Regions from separate parts of the Oceanisphaera submarina genome, predicted to be linked through region 2. Evidence: predicted binding sites of a transcription regulator. Region 2 holds the regulator's gene; each other region holds the start of a gene.

Region 1 (7,004 bases), on a different contig from region 2:
GGGCTTTGCCTCCATGGTCGATCCGCTCAACGGCCAGTCTACTCCCGTGGTGGGCCAGTTGTATCTGATGCTGGGCACCTTGTTGTTTCTGGCCCTGAATGGTCATCTGGTGATGATTGAAGCCATAGTACTGAGCTTCGATACCCTGCCGGTGGCGATGAATGGCCTGTCGGTGACCAGTTGGGAAAACCTTGCCGGATTGCTGAGTCTGCTGTTCCAGGCGGCGGTGGCCATGTCACTGTCGGCCATCGTTGCCATGCTGTTGATCAACCTGACCTTCGGGGTCATGACTCGAGCCGCCCCCCAGCTCAATATCTTCAGCGTCGGCTTTGCGGTCAGCATGGTGTGCGGCCTCTTTATTTTGTGGCTGACCCTGGGCGGATTTCTGGGACATTTCGAAAACCAGTGGTTACGGCTGCAGACGGTGATGTGCGATACCCTTAACCTGATCTGTGAAGGAGGCTGAATGGCGGAGTCGGACGGTCAGGAAAAAACAGAACAGCCCACGGAACAACGCCTTCGCCAGGCACGAGAAAAAGGCCAGATCCCCCGTTCCAAAGAGCTGGGTACTGCCGCCGTGCTGTTGAGTGCGGCCCTGGGACTCATGATGGTCGGCGATGCGCTGGGCCTGGCCATGTCGCGGGTGTTTGAGCACAACTTTCGGATCGACCGGGAGGCCCTGTTCGATCCCGAGGCCATGATGCCGGCGCTGCGTGATTCCTTGCTGGGGTTGATGTGGCCCTTGTTTGGTTTCTTTGCCATCGTGCTGGTGGCGGCGCTGGTGGGCAACAGCCTGCTCGGGGGCGTTAATTTCAGTAGTCAGGCGATGCTGCCCAAGCTCGATCGCATGAGCCCGATGAAAGGCTTCAAGCGGATGTTCGGTATGCAGGCACTGGTGGAGCTGCTCAAGTCCATTGCCAAGGTGGTGTTTATCGCCACCCTGGCCATCTGGCTGTTGTGGGGCCAGTTTGACAATATTCTGCGCCTGAGCGATGAAACCCTGCCCGCCGCCATGGTCGGCTCGCTGGAATTGTTACTGCGCATGGGCTTGCTGTTGTGCATGGCGTTGCTGCCGATCGTCGCCATCGATGTGCCCTTTCAAATATGGAATCACACCCGCCAGCTGAAGATGACGCTGCAGGAAATCAAGGACGAATACAAGAACACCGAGGGCAAGCCCGAGGTGAAGGGCCGTATTCGCCGTTTGCAGCAGGAAATGGCCAACCGCCGCATGATGGGCGAAGTTCCCACCGCCGACGTGGTAGTAGTCAACCCGACTCATTACTCGGTGGCCTTGCGTTATGACAAGGACAAGCCCGGCGCCGCCCCCGTGGTGGTAGCCAAGGGCCTGGATGAAATAGCGCTCAAGATCCGGGAGATTGCCCGGGAATACGAGGTGCCGGTCATATCGTCTCCCGCCCTGGCACGGGCGGTATACCACTCCACCAAGCTCGATCGCGAAATCCCCGACGGCCTCTTCGTGGCTGTGGCCCAGATACTGGCCTATGTCTTCCAGCTGAACGCCTGGCGCAAGGGACAAGGCAACAAGCCGATTCCGCTGAAGGAAGAGCTGCCGATACCGGAAGAATATCGCACATAAGTTCGTTCAGGCTGAAATGGTTCATCACGACGAGACACGCTCGCCCCATCTAAACTCGGGCATGTCATCAGATCGCCGGGGATGGTGGCGATGCCAGCATAGCAGGATTATTTGTTGGCCTGCTTGTTGCATATGAAAGCCATCAATCATCGGCAACACAGCAGCGGTAATGGCATTCAAGGATAAGCTTTTACAGGCAGGACCCTGGTCCTCGTGGTTTCATAAGGGGTTGGGGACTCCCCTGCTGGTGCTGGCGGCACTGGGCATGGTGGTGTTGCCGGTTCCCGCCCTGCTGCTGGACGTGCTGTTCTCCTTCAATATCTCCCTGGCGCTGGTGATCCTGCTGGTGGCGGTATACAGCCAGCGGCCGCTGGACTTTGCCGCCTTTCCGACCGTGCTGCTGGTGGCCACCCTGCTGCGGCTGGCGCTGAACGTGGCCTCGACCCGAGTAGTGTTGCTGGAAGGGCACGAGGGCGGCAATGCGGCCGGTAACGTGATCGAGGCCTTTGGCTCCGTGGTGATCGGCGGCAACTACGCCGTCGGTCTTATCGTATTTCTGATCCTGATGATCATCAACTTCGCGGTGGTCACCAAGGGGGCCGGCCGTATTTCGGAAGTCAGTGCCCGCTTTACCCTGGACGCCATGCCCGGCAAGCAGATGGCCATCGATGCGGATCTGAATGCCGGTCTTATCAATCAGGACGAGGCGCGGCTGCGTCGGGATGAAGTGACCCGGGAGGCCGACTTCTACGGCTCCATGGACGGTGCCTCCAAGTTCGTGAAGGGCGATGCCATCGCCGGCATCATGATACTGTTCATCAATATCATCGGCGGTTTCATCATCGGCATGGCCCAGCACGGGCTGCCATTCGGCGAGGCGGCCGAGATCTATACCCTGCTGACCATCGGCGACGGCCTGGTGGCGCAAATTCCTTCCCTGCTGTTGTCGATTGCCGCCGCCATCATCGTTACCCGTCAGAATACCCGGGAAGACATGGGCCAGGCGATGCTGGGTCAGCTGTTCGATAATCCCAAGTCGCTGACCATTGCCGCCGGCATTCTGATCACCATGGGTCTGGTGCCGGGTATGCCCCATTTTGCCTTTCTGCTGCTGGGGGGACTGGCGGCTTTCGCCGCCTGGTGGACCGTGAAACGCAACAAGCGAACACAGCAAGAGGCGGTGGAGCAAGAGCAGGCACCGGCGGTACAGAGCACCGAGATGAAAGAGCTGAGCTGGGAGGATGTGGCACAGGTCGATACCATAGGCCTTGAAGTCGGTTATCGGTTGATAAGTCTGGTCGATCAGGCCCAGGGCGGCGAATTGCTCAGCCGGATCAAGGGGGTGCGCAAGAAGCTCTCGCAAGAGTTGGGTTTTTTGATCCCCGCCGTGCATATTCGTGACAACCTGGAACTGGGCCCCAATCAGTATCAGATCACCCTGATGGGGGTGAGCTCGGGGGCGGCCGATATTTATCCGGACAGGGAACTGGCCATCAACCCAGGCCAGGTCTTCGGGCCCTTGCAGGGTATCGACACCCGCGATCCCGCCTTCGACCTGGAGGCCACCTGGATTGCCAAAGACCAGATTGAACAGGCCCAGAGTCTGGGTTACACAGTGGTGGATGCCTCCACCGTGGTGGCGACCCACCTCAGCCAGCTGTTGACCAATCATGCGTCCGTGTTGCTGGGTCATGAGGAAGTGCAGAATCTGATCGATCAGATAGGCCGTAGTCAGCCCAAGCTGGTAGAAGGGCTGGTGCCCAGCGCCATGAGCCTGGCCCTGGTGACCAAGGTGCTGCAGAGCCTGTTGCATGAAGGGGTGACCATCCGTGACATGCGTACCATTTTACAGACCCTGACCGAGTATTCGACCAAGAGCCAGGATCCGGAAGTGCTGACCGCAGCCTGTCGTATCGCCCTGCGTCGTTTTATGGTGCAGGAGATAGCGGGCACCGAGCGCGAGCTGCCGGTGATTACCCTGGCACCAGAACTGGAACAGATATTGCAGAACTCTTTACAGTCCGGTGGTGCTCAGGGCAGCGGCATCGAGCCTGGCCTGGCCGAGCGCATGCAGCAATCACTGGCACAGGCGGCGGCTAACCAGGAAATGGAGGGACAGGCGGCTATTTTGCTGACCTCCGGCATGTTGCGCACCACCTTGGCGCGCTTTGTAAAACACACGATTCCCAGCCTGCGGGTCTTGTCTTATCAGGAGGTACCTGATGACCGTCAAATCCGCATCGTGGCGTCTGTTGGCCAGCAGTAGCAGGGTGGTAGTTTAAATGAAGATAAAACGATTTTTTGCCAAGGACATGAGAGCCGCTCTGGCCGAAGTGAAGGATGTGCTCGGCGCGGACGCGGTCATCATGTCCAATAAAAAAGTCTCGGGCGGCATCGAGATAGTGGCGGCGGTGGATGACGACGAAATTCCAGTCACGCCGGTGCAGCGGCCGCTGCGGGATGACAATGTCAAAATTTCGGCGCAGGCTCGTCAATTTATTTCCCCGCTGGATGAAAAACAGCAGTCCGAAACCCTGCAGTCGCTGTTGCTGCGCGGCCGCAGCGAAGCGTCTCCCAAAACCCTGGCCGAGCAGGAAAGCTGGGCCGAACCCGGCCTGAAAGAGTCGCACAAGGATCAACGTCAGGAGCCTAGACTGGGAGCAAGAGAGCCGCTGGCACAGCCTCAGTTGCATGACAGTCGAGAGAATAAACGCAAGGAAGGGGCCAAGGACAAGGAGCTGAATGCCATGCGCCAGGAAATTGCCAGTATCCGGCAGTTGCTGGAGCATCAGGTGTCGGGTCTTATGTGGCAGGAGGTGGAGCGCCGCGAGCCGGTACGCGCCATGGTGATCAAGCAACTGAACGGACTGGGATTCAGCGACGGTTTTGCCGATCAGCTGGCGATGCGGGTGAATGACAAGGCTCAGCCCCACGAAGCCTGGAGCCAGATTGAAGCGGCCCTGAGTCAGCAACTGATGACCGGTGAAGACGAAATATTGCGCCAGGGGGGGGCGGTGGCGCTGCTGGGCCCCACCGGCGTCGGCAAAACCACCACCATCGCCAAGCTGGCTGCCCGCTTCTCCTCCCGCTACGGGGCCGACCAAATCGCCCTGGTGACCACAGACCATTACCGGATTGGCGCTCATGAGCAACTGCAAACCTATGGCCGCATCATGGGGGTGGTGGTCAAGCAGGCTCGCACCTATCAGGAGTTGGCGCAGGCGTTGTATCAGCTGCGTCATCGGCGGCTGGTGTTGATCGATACCGCCGGCATGGGGCAGCGGGATCTGCGGCTCAACGAGCAGCTCGACACCCTGGTCGGGGATAAAAAAATCAAGATTCGCAACTATCTGGTGTTGCCGGCTACGGCCCAGCGCCGGGTGCTACAGGAAGCGGTGGATCACTTTCGCCGCATCCCCCTGGCCGGTTGCATTCTCACCAAGCTGGATGAAAGTCTGTCGCTGGGTGATGTGCTGGATATCAGTATTCAGAACAGCCTGCCTATCAGCTATATCACCGACGGGCAACGAGTACCGGAAGACCTGCGGCTGGCGAATGCCCTCGAGCTGGTCAAACAGGCGCTGGGCAGCGTAGAGCAGCGTCGGGAGGATCCTTATTACTGGGAATCCTCGGAGTTTGATGAAGAGGATGCGCGTTTTTATGAATAATTGGTTTCAGGACCAGGCGAGTGGGCTGCGGCTTATGCAAAAAACAAGCAGAGTACAGGTTATTTCGATTACCGGCGGCAAGGGCGGTGTTGGTAAAACCAACATTACCCTGAACATGGCCTCGGCCATGGCGGCGCAGGGCAAGAGAGTGATGGTACTGGATGCGGATCTGGGGCTGGCCAACGTCGATGTCTTGCTGGGTATCCGGGTCACGCGCAATCTTTCCCATGTATTGCGGGGCGAATGCACCCTGGACGAGGTGTTGGTGGATGGGCCTCAGGGGATCAAGATTATCCCGGCTACGTCCGGCAACAAGTCGATGACCGAATTGTCACCGCTGGAGCACGTGAGCCTGATCCGTGCTTTCAGCGAAATGCTGACGCCGATTGATATCCTGCTGGTGGATACGGCCGCCGGCATCTCCGACATGGTGCTCAGTTTCTCCCGGGCTGCGCAAGAGGTGGTAGTGGTGGTCTGTGACGAACCCACCTCCATCACCGACGCCTATGCACTGATCAAGATACTGTCTCGCGACTACGGCGTGTTTCGTTTCAAAATAGTGGCCAACATGGTCCGTAGTCAGCGTGAAGGACAGGAATTGTTCGCCAAACTGACCCGGGTCACCGACCGTTTTCTTGACGCGGCACTGGAACTGGTGGCCTGCGTGCCCTTCGACGGCAACCTGCGTCTGGCGGTACGCCGTCAGGCGCTGGTGGTCAATCAGTACCCCACGTCACCTTCTGCCATGGCGATCAAGCTGCTGGCGGTCAAGGCCCTGAGTTGGCCGGCGCCCCAGCGAGCAGGCGGCCATTTGCAGTTCTTTATCGAAAATCTGTTAACCCCGCCGGTGGTCGAGTCCGATGTCCGGGGTGAATAAGGCGCTGGTGTATACCAGACAGCAGGGCAACCAGTTGGTGGAGCGTCATGCGGGGCTGGTGCGCCGCATCGCGCATCACCTGCTGGCGCGATTACCGGACAGCGTGCTGCTGGACGATCTTATCCAGTCGGGCATGGTGGGTTTGCTGGAAGCCGCCCGTAATTTTGACGCCGGCAAGGGCGCCAGCTTCGAGACCTTTGCCGGTATTCGCATTCGCGGCGCCATGCTCGATGAAATTCGTCGAGGAGACTGGGTGCCGCGCTCGGTGCATAAAAACAGCCGTCAGATTTCCGCCGCCCTCGTCGCCGTACAGCGCCGGGAAGGGCGTAATGCGAACGACAGAGAAGTGGCCGAAGAGCTGGGTGTGAGTCTGGATAACTACTACGGCATGCTGCGAGATACCAGTAACGGCAAGATTCTGGAAATGGACGAATTTGAAACCGGTGTCGACCATCATGCGGAGGAGGGGAGCCATGCCTCCGGTCCGTTCGAAGACATGGCCAGGCAGCGCTTCTTGAGCGCACTATCGAGCCATATCAAGACATTGCCCGAGCGGGAGGCCCTGGTGTTGTCTTTATATTACGACGAGGAGCTGAACCTGAAGGATATCGGTCAGATACTCGAGGTCAGCGAGTCCAGGATCAGTCAGATCCACAGTCAGGCCATGCACCGCTTGCGCGCCAGGCTGAAAGAATGGAAAGGGTGAAAGAAAGCGATAAGCTGTAAGTTTTACGCCTGTTAAATGACCAGAATTGAAGGTCAGGACGTATTTTATTGTCCTAATCATCCCGGATACCATTCAAGTTAGGGTATAACGGGTCGATATAGTTAAGATACTTGTCATGTTCAGCGGCCGCAG
Region 2 (7,004 bases):
CGGAAGCGGTCAAACTGATGGAAGAGAAGAAAATAAGCGGCCTGCTGGTGGTAGATGAACAACAGCACCCGGTGGGCGCCTTCAATATGCACGACCTGTTACGAGCGGGGGTGATCTGATGGAACAAGCAAGCCTTTACGGTCCGGTAACCAGCGACATCTGGCGACGGATGGCCGACATAACACTGCTGATCTGCGATGTGGACGGCGTGCTGTCCGACGGCCTGATCTATCTCGGCAACCAGGGTGAAGAATACAAGAGCTTTTGCACCAAAGACGGTTTCGGTATCAAGGCGCTGCTCAACGCCGGCATCCAGGTGGCGGTGATCACAGGCCGCAACTCCCGCATCGTCAGCGAACGCATGGCCTCGCTCGGGGTCACCCACGTCTATCAGGGCCAGAGCGACAAGATTCACAGCTATCGGGCCCTGCTGGAGACCCTCAAGCTGAGGCCGGAGCAGGTCGCCTATATCGGCGACGATGTGGTCGATTTGCCGGTGATGCTGGACTGCGGTCTGGGTGTAGCTGTGGCCGATGCTCATCCGCTGGTACTACGGCAGGCCGATTATATTACCCGCATCGAGGGCGGCCGAGGCGCAGTGCGCGAGCTCTGCGATCTGCTGCTCGACGCCCGGGGCGAGCTGGAACAGGCCAGGGGCATGAGCCTGTGAGCCGCCAAACCTGGTGGTTTGGCGGCCTCTTCCTGGTCGCCCTTGTCTGCTGGCAGTGGTTCAGGCCGGTCACCGACGCCCCCGTCAACCAGCAGGATTATCAGCCAGACTTTATCGCCAAAAACCTGAGCAGCGTGCAGTACAACCAGCTGGGTCTGCCCTACCGCGGACTGGATGCTGAATATGCGGAGTACTACGAGCCGCTGGCCATGACCCTGATGGAAAAACCTGTTATCTTGCTTTATTCGCCCGATGGCCAGCCCCAATGGCAGTTGAGCGGTGATGAGGGCATGATCAATACCAACGATAACGCGGTATTGAACGGCACCGTGGTCGGCCGGGGGCTGCAACCCGATGCCCTGGTGAAAACCCTGACCACCGAATACCTGGAACTGGATTTTATTAAAAACCAGCTGCGTTCCAACCGGGATGTACAGCTGAACAGCCCAACTTTCCGGGCCCAGGGCCAGGGGCTGTTGGGCAAGCTTGATCAACAAACAGTGGAATTACTGCATGAAACCCGGGCAACCTACTTTACTCCTTAGCATCGGCGGCCTGCTGGCCCTGAGCCTGAGCCTGGCCGAGGCCAAAGAGGCTGATTTCAGCCAGCCGGTAACCATAGATGCCGGTCGCCAGCTGGTGGAGCTGGCCGACAACAAGGTGACCTTCAGCGAGCGGGTCGTGGTCAAACAGGGCACCATGGATGTGCGAGCCGACAGACTGGTGGTGATCCGCACCGAACAGGGTCTGCAATCGATGACCGCCCACGGCGCGCCAGCCACCTACTACCAGGTGCTGGACAACGGCCAGCCGGTCAAGGCCGAGGCCCGGGAGATCCACTACGATATGAAGGCACGCACCCTCACCCTATTGAAGGAGGCGAAGCTGAAGCAGAACGACAATATCGTGACCGGCTATCGTATTCGCTACCATATCGACAAGGAACAGATGGAAGCCGAAAGCCAGGGTGGAGCAGACCGCGTTACCACCATTTTTCTGCCTGAACAGCTGCAGGACATGAATAAAAAAGAGATACAGAACTGATCATGGCAACACTGAAAGCCCGCGGGCTGCAGAAGAGTTACAAGGGCCGTCAGGTAGTGGCCGATGTCAGCCTGACCGTCAATACCGGCCAGATCGTCGGCCTGCTCGGCCCCAACGGGGCCGGCAAGACCACCTCTTTCTACATGATAGTGGGCCTGGTACAGCGCGACGCCGGCAGCATCACCATCGACGAGCAGGACATCAGCTATCAGCCGATGCATGTGCGAGCCCGCGCCGGTATCGGTTATCTGCCCCAGGAAGCCTCCATTTTTCGGCGTCTGAGCGTAGCCGACAACTTAATGGCGGTACTCGAAACCCGCAAGGATCTGGACGCCGCCGGCCGCGACGAGAAAATGGAGCAGCTGCTGGAAGAGTTCAATATCACCCATATCCGCGACAGTGCCGGTATGAGTCTGTCAGGTGGTGAACGCCGACGGGTGGAAATTGCCCGCGCACTGGCGGCCGATCCGCGCTTCATACTGCTGGATGAACCCTTCGCCGGAGTCGATCCCATCTCGGTAATCGACATCAAGAAAATCATTCTGCACCTGCGCGATAGAGGCCTGGGGGTGCTGATCACCGATCACAACGTGCGCGAGACGCTGGACGTCTGCGAGCGGGCCTACATTGTCAGTCATGGTCATCGTATCGCCGCCGGCACCCCGGCCGAAATCCTCGCGAACGAGCAGGTCAAGAAAGTCTATCTGGGTGAACAATTCAGCCTCTAAGCTGACCCGCTGGAGCCCCATGCGGTTGATATAGAAGGACTTTACCAACGATGAAGCCAACTCTTCAGTTACGTATGGGACAGCAGCTGACCATGACCCCCCAGTTGCAACAGGCCATTCGTCTGCTGCAACTGTCGAGCCTGGAACTGCAACAGGAAATTCAGCTGGCCCTGGAAAGCAACCCCCTGCTGGAACAGGAAGAGCCGGACAGCATCGAGGTGGCCGACGGCGGCAACGACGAGCAGATGGCCGCCGATACCGCCATGGAGCAGAATCAGCTGTCCGACGAACTGCCGATGGACACCCACTGGGACGATATCTATACCACCTCAACCGGCAGCGCCGGGAACGGCGGCCTTCCCGAAGGCATGGAGGATACCGTCTACCAGGGAGAAACCACGGAAACGCTGCAGGATTACCTGCTGTGGCAGATGCAACTGACCCCTTTCAGCGAGACCGATCAGGCCATAGCACTGGCCATTATCGACGCCATCGATGATGCCGGCTACCTGACTCAGGGTCTGGAGGATATCCTCACCGCCGTCTCCGGCGGCGAACAGGAGATAGAAGCAGATGAAGTGGAGGCGGTGCTGAAGCGCATCCAGCATTTCGACCCTATCGGCGTCGCCGCCCGCAGCGTGCAGGAATGCCTGCGCATTCAGCTGGACCCTTTTCCCGCCGACACTCCCTGGCTGAACGAGGCCCGTCTCGTCATTGACCGGCACATGGATCTGCTCGGCACCCGGGACTACCGCAGCCTGCAACGCAAGACCAGACTGAAAGAAGAAGAGCTCAGGGAAGTACTGTCCCTGATCCAGCAGCTGGAGCCCAGACCGGGTAACAGCGTGCTTCAGAGCAGCTCCGAATATGTGATTCCGGACGTGGTGGTCACCAAGCGACAGGGTGGCTGGGTCGCCGAACTCAACCCGGAAGCCATGCCCAAGGTCAGGCTGAACCAGACCTATGCCGCCATGGCCCGCCAACCCAGAAACAGCGAAGACGGCCAGTTTATCCGCAACCACTTGCAGGACGCCAAGTGGTTTATCAAGAGTCTCGAGAGTCGAAATGAGACCCTGCTCAAGGTTGCCAATTGTATTGTGGAACAACAACAGGCATTCTTTGAGTATGGGCCCGAGGCCATGAAGCCGATGGTGCTGAATGATGTGGCCGAGGCGGTGGAAATGCACGAATCCACCATCTCCCGGGTCACCACCCAGAAATTCATGCATACCCCCAGAGGGGTGTTTGAACTGAAGTATTTTTTCTCCAGCCATGTGGGTACCGATGATGGTGGAGAATGTTCGTCGACGGCAATTCGTGCCCTGATCAGGAAACTGGTCGGTGCGGAAAACCCGGCCAAGCCACTGAGCGACAGCAAAATTGCCCAGCTGCTGGCCGAACAGGGGATACAGGTGGCCAGGCGGACCATCGCCAAGTACAGGGAATCGCTGGCCATCCCCCCTTCCAATCAGCGTAAACGCCTGATGTAAAGGCAGACCTAGAAGGAAGACGATATGCAAATAAATCTGACTGGACACCATGTAGACATCACGGACTCCCTGCGTGACTATGTGAACAGCAAGTTTTCCCGACTGGAGCGTCATTTCGACAACATTACCAATGTACACGTCGTCCTCACACTCGAAAAATTGCAGCAGGTTGCCGAAGCTAAAATCCACCTCAGCGGCGGCGAAATCTTTGCCAACTCTCAACATGACGATATGTACGCCGCCCTCGATGGCTTGATCGACAAGCTCGATCGCCAAATAATCAAACACAAAGAGAAGCTCAAGCAAAAATAACCATGGAAGTCGCCGACATACTGAGCAGGGGCTGCACCCGCAGTGCAGTCCCCTGCACGAGCAAAAAACGTGCGCTGGAAATCATCAGCGAGCTGGCCGCCCTGCACCTCAACATCAGCAGTCAGCAGCTGTTTGACTGCCTGCTGGCCCGGGAAAAAATGGGTAGCACCGGTATCGGTAACGGTATCGCCATTCCTCATGGTCGTATCAGCGATGACAACCGGGCGACGGCGGTTTTACTCACCTTTGCCGAACCGGTAGAGTTCGATGCCATCGACAATCAGCCGGTTGGCCTGGTGTTCGCCCTGCTGGTACCGGAGCAGGAGTGTAAACAGCATCTCAAGACGCTGTCATTGATTGCCGAAAAGCTCAGTAACAAGCAGGTCTGCAAGCAGTTGCGCCAGGCCGGCAGCGATGACGAGCTCTATAACATCATGGTTTCTTCCTGAGGAGAGCAATATGCAGTTGGTGATCGTCAGTGGCCGTTCGGGCTCGGGGAAAACCGTAGCCCTGCGTGTGCTTGAGGATCTGGGCTATTACTGTGTCGATAATCTCCCCGTCGAGCTGCTGCCCGAGCTGGTACAGATGCGTCGACGCAAGCCCGGCGAGGTGGCGGTCAGTATCGATGTACGCAACCTGCCCGACGGTGCCGACAAACTGGAGGCCTGCCTGGCCGAAGTTAGCGCCATGGAAGGAGTCAGCCTGTCCAGCATCTTCATCGATGCAGACAACGCCGCCCTTATTCGCCGCTTCGGCGACACCCGCCGGCTGCATCCCCTGTCTCGTCTCAGCCTGACCCTGGACGAAGCCATCCGTCAGGAAACCCACCTGCTGTCGCCCCTGTCTTCCGCCGCCGATCTGCGTATCGATACCTCCGATCTCAGTATTCACGATCTGAGCGAAATTATCCGCGCGCGCATTCTCGGCAAGAAGGAACGCGAGCTGAACTGGGTGTTCGAGTCCTTCGGTTACAAATACGGTATCTCTCAGGATGCGGATTTCGTATTCGATGCCCGCTTCCTGCCCAATCCTCACTGGATAGCGGAACTGAGGCCTTTTACCGGCCAGGACGAACCGGTCGCCGGCTACCTGAACAGCCAGCCCGAGGTCACCAAATACCTGTGGCAGATTGAAAACCTGCTGGTCACCTGGATGCCACACCTGGAACGCAACAACCGCAGCTACGTGACCGTCGCCATCGGCTGTACCGGCGGCAAACACAGATCCGTTTATATCGTCGAGCAGCTTGCGCGGGTGTTCCGGCAGATGGGGAAAAGCGTGCAGCTGCGCCACCGCACTCTGGAAAAACACCATGACAAGAATTGAGCGGGATCTGAAAATCGTCAACAAGCTCGGTCTCCATGCCCGAGCCGCCATTCAGCTGGTGCAGTTGACGCAACAATTCGATGCCACCGTCACCGTCTGCAATCAGGAAAAACAAGCCCCGGCCAACAGCGTCATGGGCCTGCTGATGCTGGAAACCGCCCAGGGGCACGCCATTCGCGTCGTCGCCGAAGGGCCGGATGCAGAAGCGGCCATGAATGCCGTGTCCCGCCTGGTCGCCGATCGTTTCAACGAATCAGAATAATTCTCCTATCCCCGTTCCGCGCAGAGGCCTGAAGCCCGGATGACAGAATCAATCGAGAAACCAAGGACGCCGGATCAGCTGGATACCATCACCCAGGCGCTGAACGGCGGCATGTTCGTGCACGTCCGTCGCATGCTGCAGCAGATGCGCCCAGGCGACGTCGCCTGGCTGCTGGAATCCTCTCCCTCCCCCAGCCGCAAGGTCTTGTGGCAACTGATCGACCCGGATGAATACGGCGAGATCCTGGAAGAGCTGTCGGAAGAAGTCAGGGACGGCATTATCCGACTGATGGCTCCGGAAAAGCTGGCCGCCGCACTGGAAGACATGGAGTCGGACGATCTGGCCTATGTACTGCGGGATCTGCCCGAACAGCTGTTCAATCAGGTGCTCACCCAGATGGACGAGCAGGACCGGCAGCGGGCACAACAGGCGCTGTCGTATCCGGAAGACACCGCCGGCTCCATCATGAATACCGAATTCATCACCCTGCGTGCCGATGTCAGCATCGAGGTGGTACTGCGCTACCTGCGCCTGCACACCGAACTGCCGGAAGGTACCGATACCCTCTATGTGGTGGATCAACATAACCGGCTGCTGGGCGATATCTCCCTCGCCAGCCTGGTGGTGCAGGATCCGGCCACCAGGGTCGACGACGCCATGGACACCCAGGTGGAAGCCATACCGTTGACCATGAGTGATACCGAGGTAGCCAACCTGTTCGAGCGCCACGACTGGCTGTCGGCCCCGGTGGTCGATGACGACTACCGGTTGCTGGGCCGTATCACCATCGATGACGTGGTGGACATCATCCGTGAAGAGGGCGAGCACTCGATGATGGGTATGGCCAAGATGGACGATGACGAAGATACCTTCGCGCCGGTACTGACCAGCGCCCGCCGTCGCTCCATCTGGCTTACCGTCAACCTGGGCTCGGCCCTGCTCGCCGCCAGCGTGTCCAACATGTTCGAAGAAACCCTGTCACAGCTGGCCACCCTGGCCATTCTGATGACCATAGTGCCCTCCATGGGCGGTATCGCCGGCAATCAGACCCTGGCGCTGGTGATCCGCGGCATGGCCGTGGGCCATATCGGTGACAGCAACGCCCGCTGGCTGCTGACCAAGGAAGCACTGGTGGGGCTGTTCAACGGCCTCTTGTGGGCGGTGATGGTGGC
Region 3 (7,004 bases), on a different contig from region 2:
CAGCAAATTACGGATACTGATCTGGGTACGGCCCACTTCCATCGAAATGGTGACCGGAATATCCAGAATGGCGTCAAGTTTCCGTCGTTCTTCACCGGATAGCGGCGGCGCATCGCCGCCACTAAAGTCATCCAGCTCGGCCCGCTTTGCCGATGAGGTCTCTGCTTTTTTGCCTTCCTGAGACACCTGTTCGGCCATGGCCTCGCCCCAGACATCATCCAGCTCATTCTGTTCATCACTCATGATGCATCCTCAATGGTTCTTTCCAGTTCTTCCAGCTCGGCCTCACCGTCGATACGCACGCCACGGCGGGTAACGTGGCTCAACTCTGTCTTCACCGTTTCCGGTTTCTTGATTTTTTCGGTGATACGCATCGCCATCTTTTCACCGGACCGCCCCAGCTGGCCGCGGAAGCTGGGTAATCCCTCGACCGAAATCAGCAGGTGCTCGGGCATGTCTACCGGAATGATATCTCCGGCCTGCAGCTCCATGATGCCGCGCAGGCTCAGCTCTTTTTCCAGTAGTCTCACCGACAGGTCTACCCCCACATCGAGAATTTCGTCGCGCAGCGCCTTGCCCCAGCGCAAGTCATTTTCACCCTTGTCGCTTTGCACCCCCGCATCCAGCAGCTCGCGGATCGGCTCCAGCATGCCGTAAGGCAGGGTGACGTGAAAGTCACCGCCACCGCCGTCCAGCTCGATATGAAAAGAGCTGACCACGACCACCTCGGTCGGACTGACGATATTGGCCATGGTGGGGTTCACTTCCGAGTCCAGATATTCAAAGCCCACGTCCATCACCGGCGCCCAGGCTTCCTTGTAATCCTCGAACACCAGCTTCAACAACAGCTGGATCACCCGGCGTTCGGTGGGAGTAAATTCTCGACCTTCAATCTTGGCATGGCGACCATCACCACCGAAGAAATTGTCCACCAGAATAAACACCAGACGGGCTTCCATGGTGACCAGACCTATCCCCTTGAGCGGGCGAAAACGGACCATATTCAGGCTGGTGGGCAAGAACAGCGAATGTACATATTCGCCGAACTTGATCATCTGTACCCCGTTGACGGACACCTCGGCGGTGCGCCGCATCATGTTGAACAGGCTGATGCGCATATGTCGGGCGAAGCGCTCATTGACCATTTCCAGCGTCGGCATACGCCCACGGACGATGCGATCCTGAGAAGAGAAATCGAACATGGAAACGCCGTTTCCATCATTGGCCTCTTCTTCTTCTACATCGTCCACCCCGTGTAACAGGGCATCAATTTCATCCTGAGATAACAGATCGCTCACGAATCACCTATTGCATTACGATACCGGTAAAGAGCACCTTTTCTATCAGGGGTGCTCCCAGCTCTTCCGTCAACACCGTATTCAACTCGTTCAGCGCTTCCTGACGAACCCCTTGCTTGCCTTCGGCAGACAGATAATTATCGGCACTTTGACGGCTCAACACCGTCAGCAGGATACTTTCCAGCAACGGCAGGTGGCGCTTGGCCTTCGTTTCCCCGGCCTCCCCCCTAACCATCAATTGCAGTTCTACCTGTACCAGTCGTTCCCGCCGTCCGGCTGACACCGAAAAGACAAAAGGTCGGGACAAGCCGACATACAGCGCCCGATTGTCAACCACCGGTGCCGCCTCGACACTGTCGGACGAGGGGATCAGCCACCAGGCGGCACCGCCGCCGGCACACACCAGCAACAAGACGATGATCCAGACAAGTTTACGTTTGTACCATGCCACCTTGGGCATGATGAGTTCATCGGCCATGTTGTTTATTTATCCTTGACGAGAAGTAAGTTGCTCACTTTTTTAAATCACGCAAAAAAATCAATTCTGCCGGCATCGCGACCAAAGCGCGACGTTCGAGTTTCCTCTCCCGACGCTTGATATTCATCACCATCGACGGTGCCGCGCGAGCTATCACGGGAGCTTTCCCCCGACGATTGAGCTTCTTGTCGGGCTTCTTGCTGCGCATTCTGATTGAAGCCCCCCTGCTGACCGGCTAACTGACCCTGACCTGGGCTCAGGTTCAACCCCTGCTGGCTCATCATCTCTCTCAAGCGCGGCAAGGCCTGATCAAGCAATTCCCTGGCCTGTGGATGACTGGCCAGAAACTGGACCTGGACTTCCCCCTGCTCCATTTTCACCTGGATCCTGAGACCGCCAAGTTCCGACGGATTAAGGCGAATATCCGCCTCCTCCAGATTCTGGCTCACCATTATCTGTACCTGTTGTGCCAGCTGCTTTGCGCTTTGTTCCGGAGTGCCCTGCAACGTTAACACCCGATCCGGCAACGCTGGACGCTCTGGTGTGGCCGCTGTCTGTATACCATCCCGGCCCGCCATTATAATGCCGACATCCTGAGCGACAGGGGGGTGATTCGTCACCGATGACCATTCAGCACCCGTTTGACCTGACAGCAATGCGGATTCGATCGAGCCCATCACCTCCCGTTCGAATACGCGCTCCGCCTTGCTTTCGCCCTCGCCTTCCTCCTCCGCCAGCGCGACCGATGGCAACTCTTTGCCGTCGGTGCCGGGATCCGGCCGGGCACCGGGCTGCAAGCCTGGTTGTGACCAGCGACGACCATGTTCAATTTGTGCCAGCCATTCCGGTGCCCGGCCTTCATTCGCGGCTGCCGCGGGAGCCGAGGACGAGATAGCCTCAGTTGACGACCAGGCCATTACCTGACGTATCTGCCGGTCAAACTCCGCCGTGGGCTCGGTGGTCGCGTTTGACATCATCACCATCGGCTCACGACGAATATCGCTTGACTGCGCGCCAACCTGTCCACCCGAAGGAGCCTCTGGCTTTGACATACTCCTGGGCATCGGGGGCGACTCGTCGGCCTCTATGCTCGCATCCTGTGCCGAGCTCGAGTCACTCTTTGCCTTCTGGCCCGCCATTGCATCCTTAGTCTGTGATGAGCCGGTGCCGACCGAGGCGGATAAAAAACCGGCCCCTGTGACGCCAGTTGTTTCCTTACCGGCGGCCGCGTCGACCGGCTTATCCATTTCGTATTTACCGGCGGCGTATTTTTCCGCTACGAATTTCTCCGCTCCCGCTGTCTCGACGGTGGTCTTATCAACTGCGGTGTTATCAATGTCGGGCTTATCGATGGTGCCCGTCGGTGGCAATGGAATGCCGCCTTGCCGCTCAGATGTGCCGGAAGGCACCGAGCCTGCCATCCGGCTTTCCGGTGTCACCGCAGCCGACCGGGCACCACCTGGCGCATCTTGCGTGAGCACCTCACCCGAAGCGGCTGCCGTCGTCGTCCGCATTGCCGACCCTGTCCCGGTTTCAGACCCTGAGTCGATGGCGGGGGAGACAAAAGTAGCTGCTGCCGAGAGGGCGGTGGCTCTGGCCGGATCCGTCGGCTTGTTCGCCGTCAACTCCTGGCCCGCCGTATCGCCGGCTGACAACGTTTCTGCCGACCGCTCGCTTTCCCCCTCGGCTGAAGCAGACGCCGGAGCCTCGAGATGGCTCTCTTGCACACCGCTCCGGAAATCGCCATCGGTCGATGCGGCCGGAGGCGGCTCGGAAGAGATCGAACCAGACGAGGCAACCCCGGCCTGGATTTCGGTATCGGGCTGGGCACCAAGCTCGCCCTCCCCAGGTGATGACTGCCGCGTCAGCACCTCGGCAAACCGCCCGGCACCGCCAGTGTTGTCGGCATCAGTCATTCTGGCGGCCATTTCCTGACCGGCCTGAACCCGCATAGACATGATGTTCATGGTCATGATGAAGTGATCCCCGTAAATCCTGCGGCCGCGCCGTCAGTCATTGCATCGACACATAAACCATGCAATAACCACACCATAAATCTATTCCGTTCAGTTAGTCTCCGTTTCTTCCCCGGAGGCTAGCGTCTTTTCTTGTGAAACCGGTAGATAGCCAGGTTATCGAGCATTTTCTGCTCCTGCCGGCTGCTGTCGAGCCGTTGCCGTTCGGCCTCTCGCTCCAACAATTTTTCGATGGCCTGCTTGCGGGTACGTATCGCCATCCAGGCGATGCGGCTTTGCTCCAGCATCCGTCTGGCCTGCAGCAAACCGTCTTGCTGCTGCTGCTGAGCCACTTCCAGCTTGTCTATAAAACCCTGAAAATGACCGAACTGATGAGCGCTAAGTCCCTGTTGACCCCGGTTGTGAAATTCCTGACTGTAATTACGCTGGTACTGGCTCAGTGTCTGCTGCTGCTGCTCCAGCTGTTGCAGTTGCAGCCGTGCGGCGCCAAGCTCTGCCGCCGCCTTGCGTTCCTGACCATCGAGTTGTTCCAGCAACAGCTGCAGTGCCCGACTCATCAACCGGCTCTCAACAGCGGTTTACTAATGATGTCGAGATCGTTCAGGCACATGGGGAGCTCCACCACATCCGTCATGCTCTGGGTCAGGAAGTGATCCAGCCGAGGGCGGATATGAATGGCCATGTCCAGCCGGGGATCGGCACCGGACTGATAGGCACCCAGGTTGATCAGATCGTGATTTTGCTGATAGAGGGCATAAGCCTGTTTGACGGCGCGGGCCTGTTGCTGGTGCGTATCGGTCGTGACCGCCGTCATTACCCGACTGATCGACTTTTCGATGTCGATGGCCGGATAGTGGCCGCTGTCGGCCAGTTGCCGCGACAGCACTATGTGACCATCGAGAATGGCGCGAGCCGCATCGGCGATGGGATCCTGCAGGTCGTCACCTTCGGTCAGCACGGTGAAAAAGGCGGTAATGCTGCCCTGGCCTTCGGCGCCGTTACCGGCCCGCTCAACCAATGCCGGCAGCCGGGCAAACACCGAGGGCGGATACCCCTTGCTGGCCGGAGGCTCCCCCACCGCCAGCGCGATTTCACGCTGGGCCTGGGCGTAACGGGTCAGCGAATCCATCAGCAGCAACACGCTGAGTCCCTGATCCCGAAAGTATTCCGCCAGGGTCAGTGCCGTTTCGCAGCCCTTGAGGCGCATCAGGGGTGAGGCATCGGCCGGAGCCGCCACCACCACGGCGCGAGCCCGACCTTCTTCGCCGAGAATGACGTCGATAAATTCTTTTACTTCACGGCCACGCTCGCCAATCAGTCCCACGATCACCACATCGGCCTTGGCACCCCGGGTCATCATGCCCAGCAGTACACTCTTGCCGACCCCTGAGCCGGCAAAGAGCCCCATGCGCTGGCCCTGCCCTACCGTCAGCAGCGCATTGATGGCCCGTACGCCCACATCCATCGGCGTTTCAATCGGCTTGCGTGCCATCGGGTTCAGTCGCTGGGCGGTAAAGTCGGCGGTGGTACTGGTGACGATGGGGCCCAGGCCATCCAGCGGCTGGCCGATACCGTCAATCACCCGCCCCAGCAATTCCATGCCCACCGGCACCCCGGCTCCCTGGCCTACCGGCGTCACCCGGGCGCCGGGGATCACCCCCTTGAGCGACTCGCTGGGCATTAAAAACAGCCGATCGTCGGCAAAACCGACCACCTCGGCGTCCATATCACCAAACATCGTCTGGATTTTGCACTGACTGCCCACGGCGGCGGTACACCCCACCGCCTCCAACGTCAGCCCCACCACCCGGGTCAACTTGCCGCTGGCCGCCATGGCCGGCATTAATCCCCTGGTCTGATAGGCAGCAAGCCGCTCAGGGAGAGTCATGGAAGCGATTCCAGTTCGCCTTGAGGAAGTTGGCCATCAGCTCGTCTATACGCAAGGCCAGGCTGACATCCAGCTCGGACAAGGCGGTTTTTACTCGCAGATCGCCGCGGCCCTGGCCGGGCTCGCTTACCAGTTCCCAGCCTCTCTGCCGGCGATTTTTTTCGTCGAAATGCTGTTCGATGATGGCCAGGTCGTCCGGATGCAAAAACAGGGTGACGCCGCCCTCATGGCCCGGCAAGGCCGCCAGCGCTTCACGTACCGTGGCCAGCAATAACTGGGGCGAGGTGCTGACTTCGGTCTTCAGCAGGTTACGGGCCAGCTCCTGGGCCAGGGTGACCAGACTTTGCTCCACTACCCGATCTATCTGGGCCAATGGCGCCTGCAAACCCTCGAGCAGTTGCTGCCATTGTCGGCGCAACTGCTCGATTTGTTCCTGCCCTTCGGCCAGGCCCTGCTCCAGCCCCTGTTGCAAGCCGGCTTCGTGCCCCTGCTGCAGCCCGGTGAGCCGACCTTCTTCCTGCCCGGCAGCCTGGCCCTCTTGTTTTCCCTGTTCAAAGCCTTCCTCATAGGCGGCCTGTCGAATGGCTTCCAGAGCTTCGGCAGTCAGGGGCTCGGGATCCGGCTCAAACACCGGCTCGGGCGTCGCCACCTCGACCCGGCGCTTGATATTAAGCGCCCGCTCTTTGGAGGCAACCCGGGGCTGCGCCATGTCCGGCCAGGACCAGTGTTCGGCGTCCGCGTTTTCATCACGGGGCGGATGACCATGACCAGAGGAATAGGCATTACGACTCATACGAAGTCATCTCCACCGCCTTTGGCCAGCATCAGCTCACCACTGTCTGCCAGACGACGGGCGATGCCCAGTATTTCCTTCTGGGCCAGCTCAACATCGCTTACCCGCACCGGGCCCATGGCATCCAGATCGTCCTGCATCATCTCGGCGGCCCGCTTGGACATGTTGTTCAGGAACTTGTCCTTGAGCTGATCGTCCGCCCCTTTCAAGGCCCGCTGCAACAGCTCGCCATTCACCTCGCGCAGCAGCAACTGTATGCCGCGATCGTCCACATCAATCAGATTTTCAAACACGAACATCAGATCCTGGATCTTCATGCTCATCTCTTCGTCTTCATCACGAATGGCTTCCATCAGGGTGCCTTCGATCGAGGTATCCAGGTAGTTCATGATATTGGCCGCGGCTTTCAGGCCCCCCATCTTGGCGGCCTTGGCACCACTCTGGCCGGCAAACTGTTTTTCCATGATGTCGTTCAGCTCTTGCAGCGCCGCCGGCTGTACTTCTTCCAGCTCGGCGATACGCATTACCAGATCCAGGCGCACCGGCTCGGCAAACTGCTGCAGAATTTCGG

Evidence for each region. Region 2 encodes sigma-54, which starts transcription at its own class of promoters, with help from an activator protein. Its sites were predicted from a motif close to TGGCACNGTTTTNGCTT; they were not measured.
Region 1: the regulator sigma-54 is predicted to act here: its motif matches at 1,716-1,732, upstream of flhA (flagellar biosynthesis protein FlhA).
Region 3: the regulator sigma-54 is predicted to act here: its motif matches at 3,812-3,828, upstream of ACLEIV_RS14395 (flagellar hook-length control protein FliK).

What each region holds. Positions count from the first base shown of each region.
Region 1 covers NZ_JBKGFN010000015.1:64,561-71,564, reverse strand. Annotated here, with positions in the region: gene fliR (flagellar biosynthetic protein FliR) at 1-466, shown strand, start outside; gene flhB (flagellar biosynthesis protein FlhB) at 467-1,600, shown strand; gene flhA (flagellar biosynthesis protein FlhA) at 1,770-3,866, shown strand; gene flhF (flagellar biosynthesis GTPase FlhF) at 3,883-5,268, shown strand; gene ACLEIV_RS14340 (MinD/ParA family protein) at 5,261-6,145, shown strand; gene ACLEIV_RS14335 (RNA polymerase sigma factor FliA) at 6,138-6,851, shown strand.
Region 2 covers NZ_JBKGFN010000011.1:44,252-51,255, reverse strand. Annotated here, with positions in the region: gene ACLEIV_RS11625 (KpsF/GutQ family sugar-phosphate isomerase) at 1-119, shown strand, start outside; gene kdsC (3-deoxy-manno-octulosonate-8-phosphatase KdsC) at 119-670, shown strand; gene lptC (LPS export ABC transporter periplasmic protein LptC) at 667-1,215, shown strand; gene lptA (lipopolysaccharide transport periplasmic protein LptA) at 1,184-1,714, shown strand; gene lptB (LPS export ABC transporter ATP-binding protein) at 1,717-2,442, shown strand; gene ACLEIV_RS11600 (RNA polymerase factor sigma-54) at 2,493-3,932, shown strand; gene hpf (ribosome hibernation promoting factor) at 3,957-4,244, shown strand; gene ptsN (PTS IIA-like nitrogen regulatory protein PtsN) at 4,247-4,693, shown strand; gene rapZ (RNase adapter RapZ) at 4,704-5,570, shown strand; gene ACLEIV_RS11580 (HPr family phosphocarrier protein) at 5,557-5,832, shown strand; gene mgtE (magnesium transporter) at 5,872-7,004, shown strand, end outside.
Region 3 covers NZ_JBKGFN010000015.1:73,613-80,616, forward strand. Annotated here, with positions in the region: gene fliN (flagellar motor switch protein FliN) at 1-243, opposite strand, end outside; gene fliM (flagellar motor switch protein FliM) at 240-1,298, opposite strand; gene ACLEIV_RS14390 (flagellar basal body-associated FliL family protein) at 1,306-1,776, opposite strand; gene ACLEIV_RS14395 (flagellar hook-length control protein FliK) at 1,824-3,749, opposite strand; gene fliJ (flagellar export protein FliJ) at 3,872-4,309, opposite strand; gene fliI (flagellar protein export ATPase FliI) at 4,309-5,640, opposite strand; gene fliH (flagellar assembly protein FliH) at 5,627-6,433, opposite strand; gene fliG (flagellar motor switch protein FliG) at 6,430-7,004, opposite strand, start outside.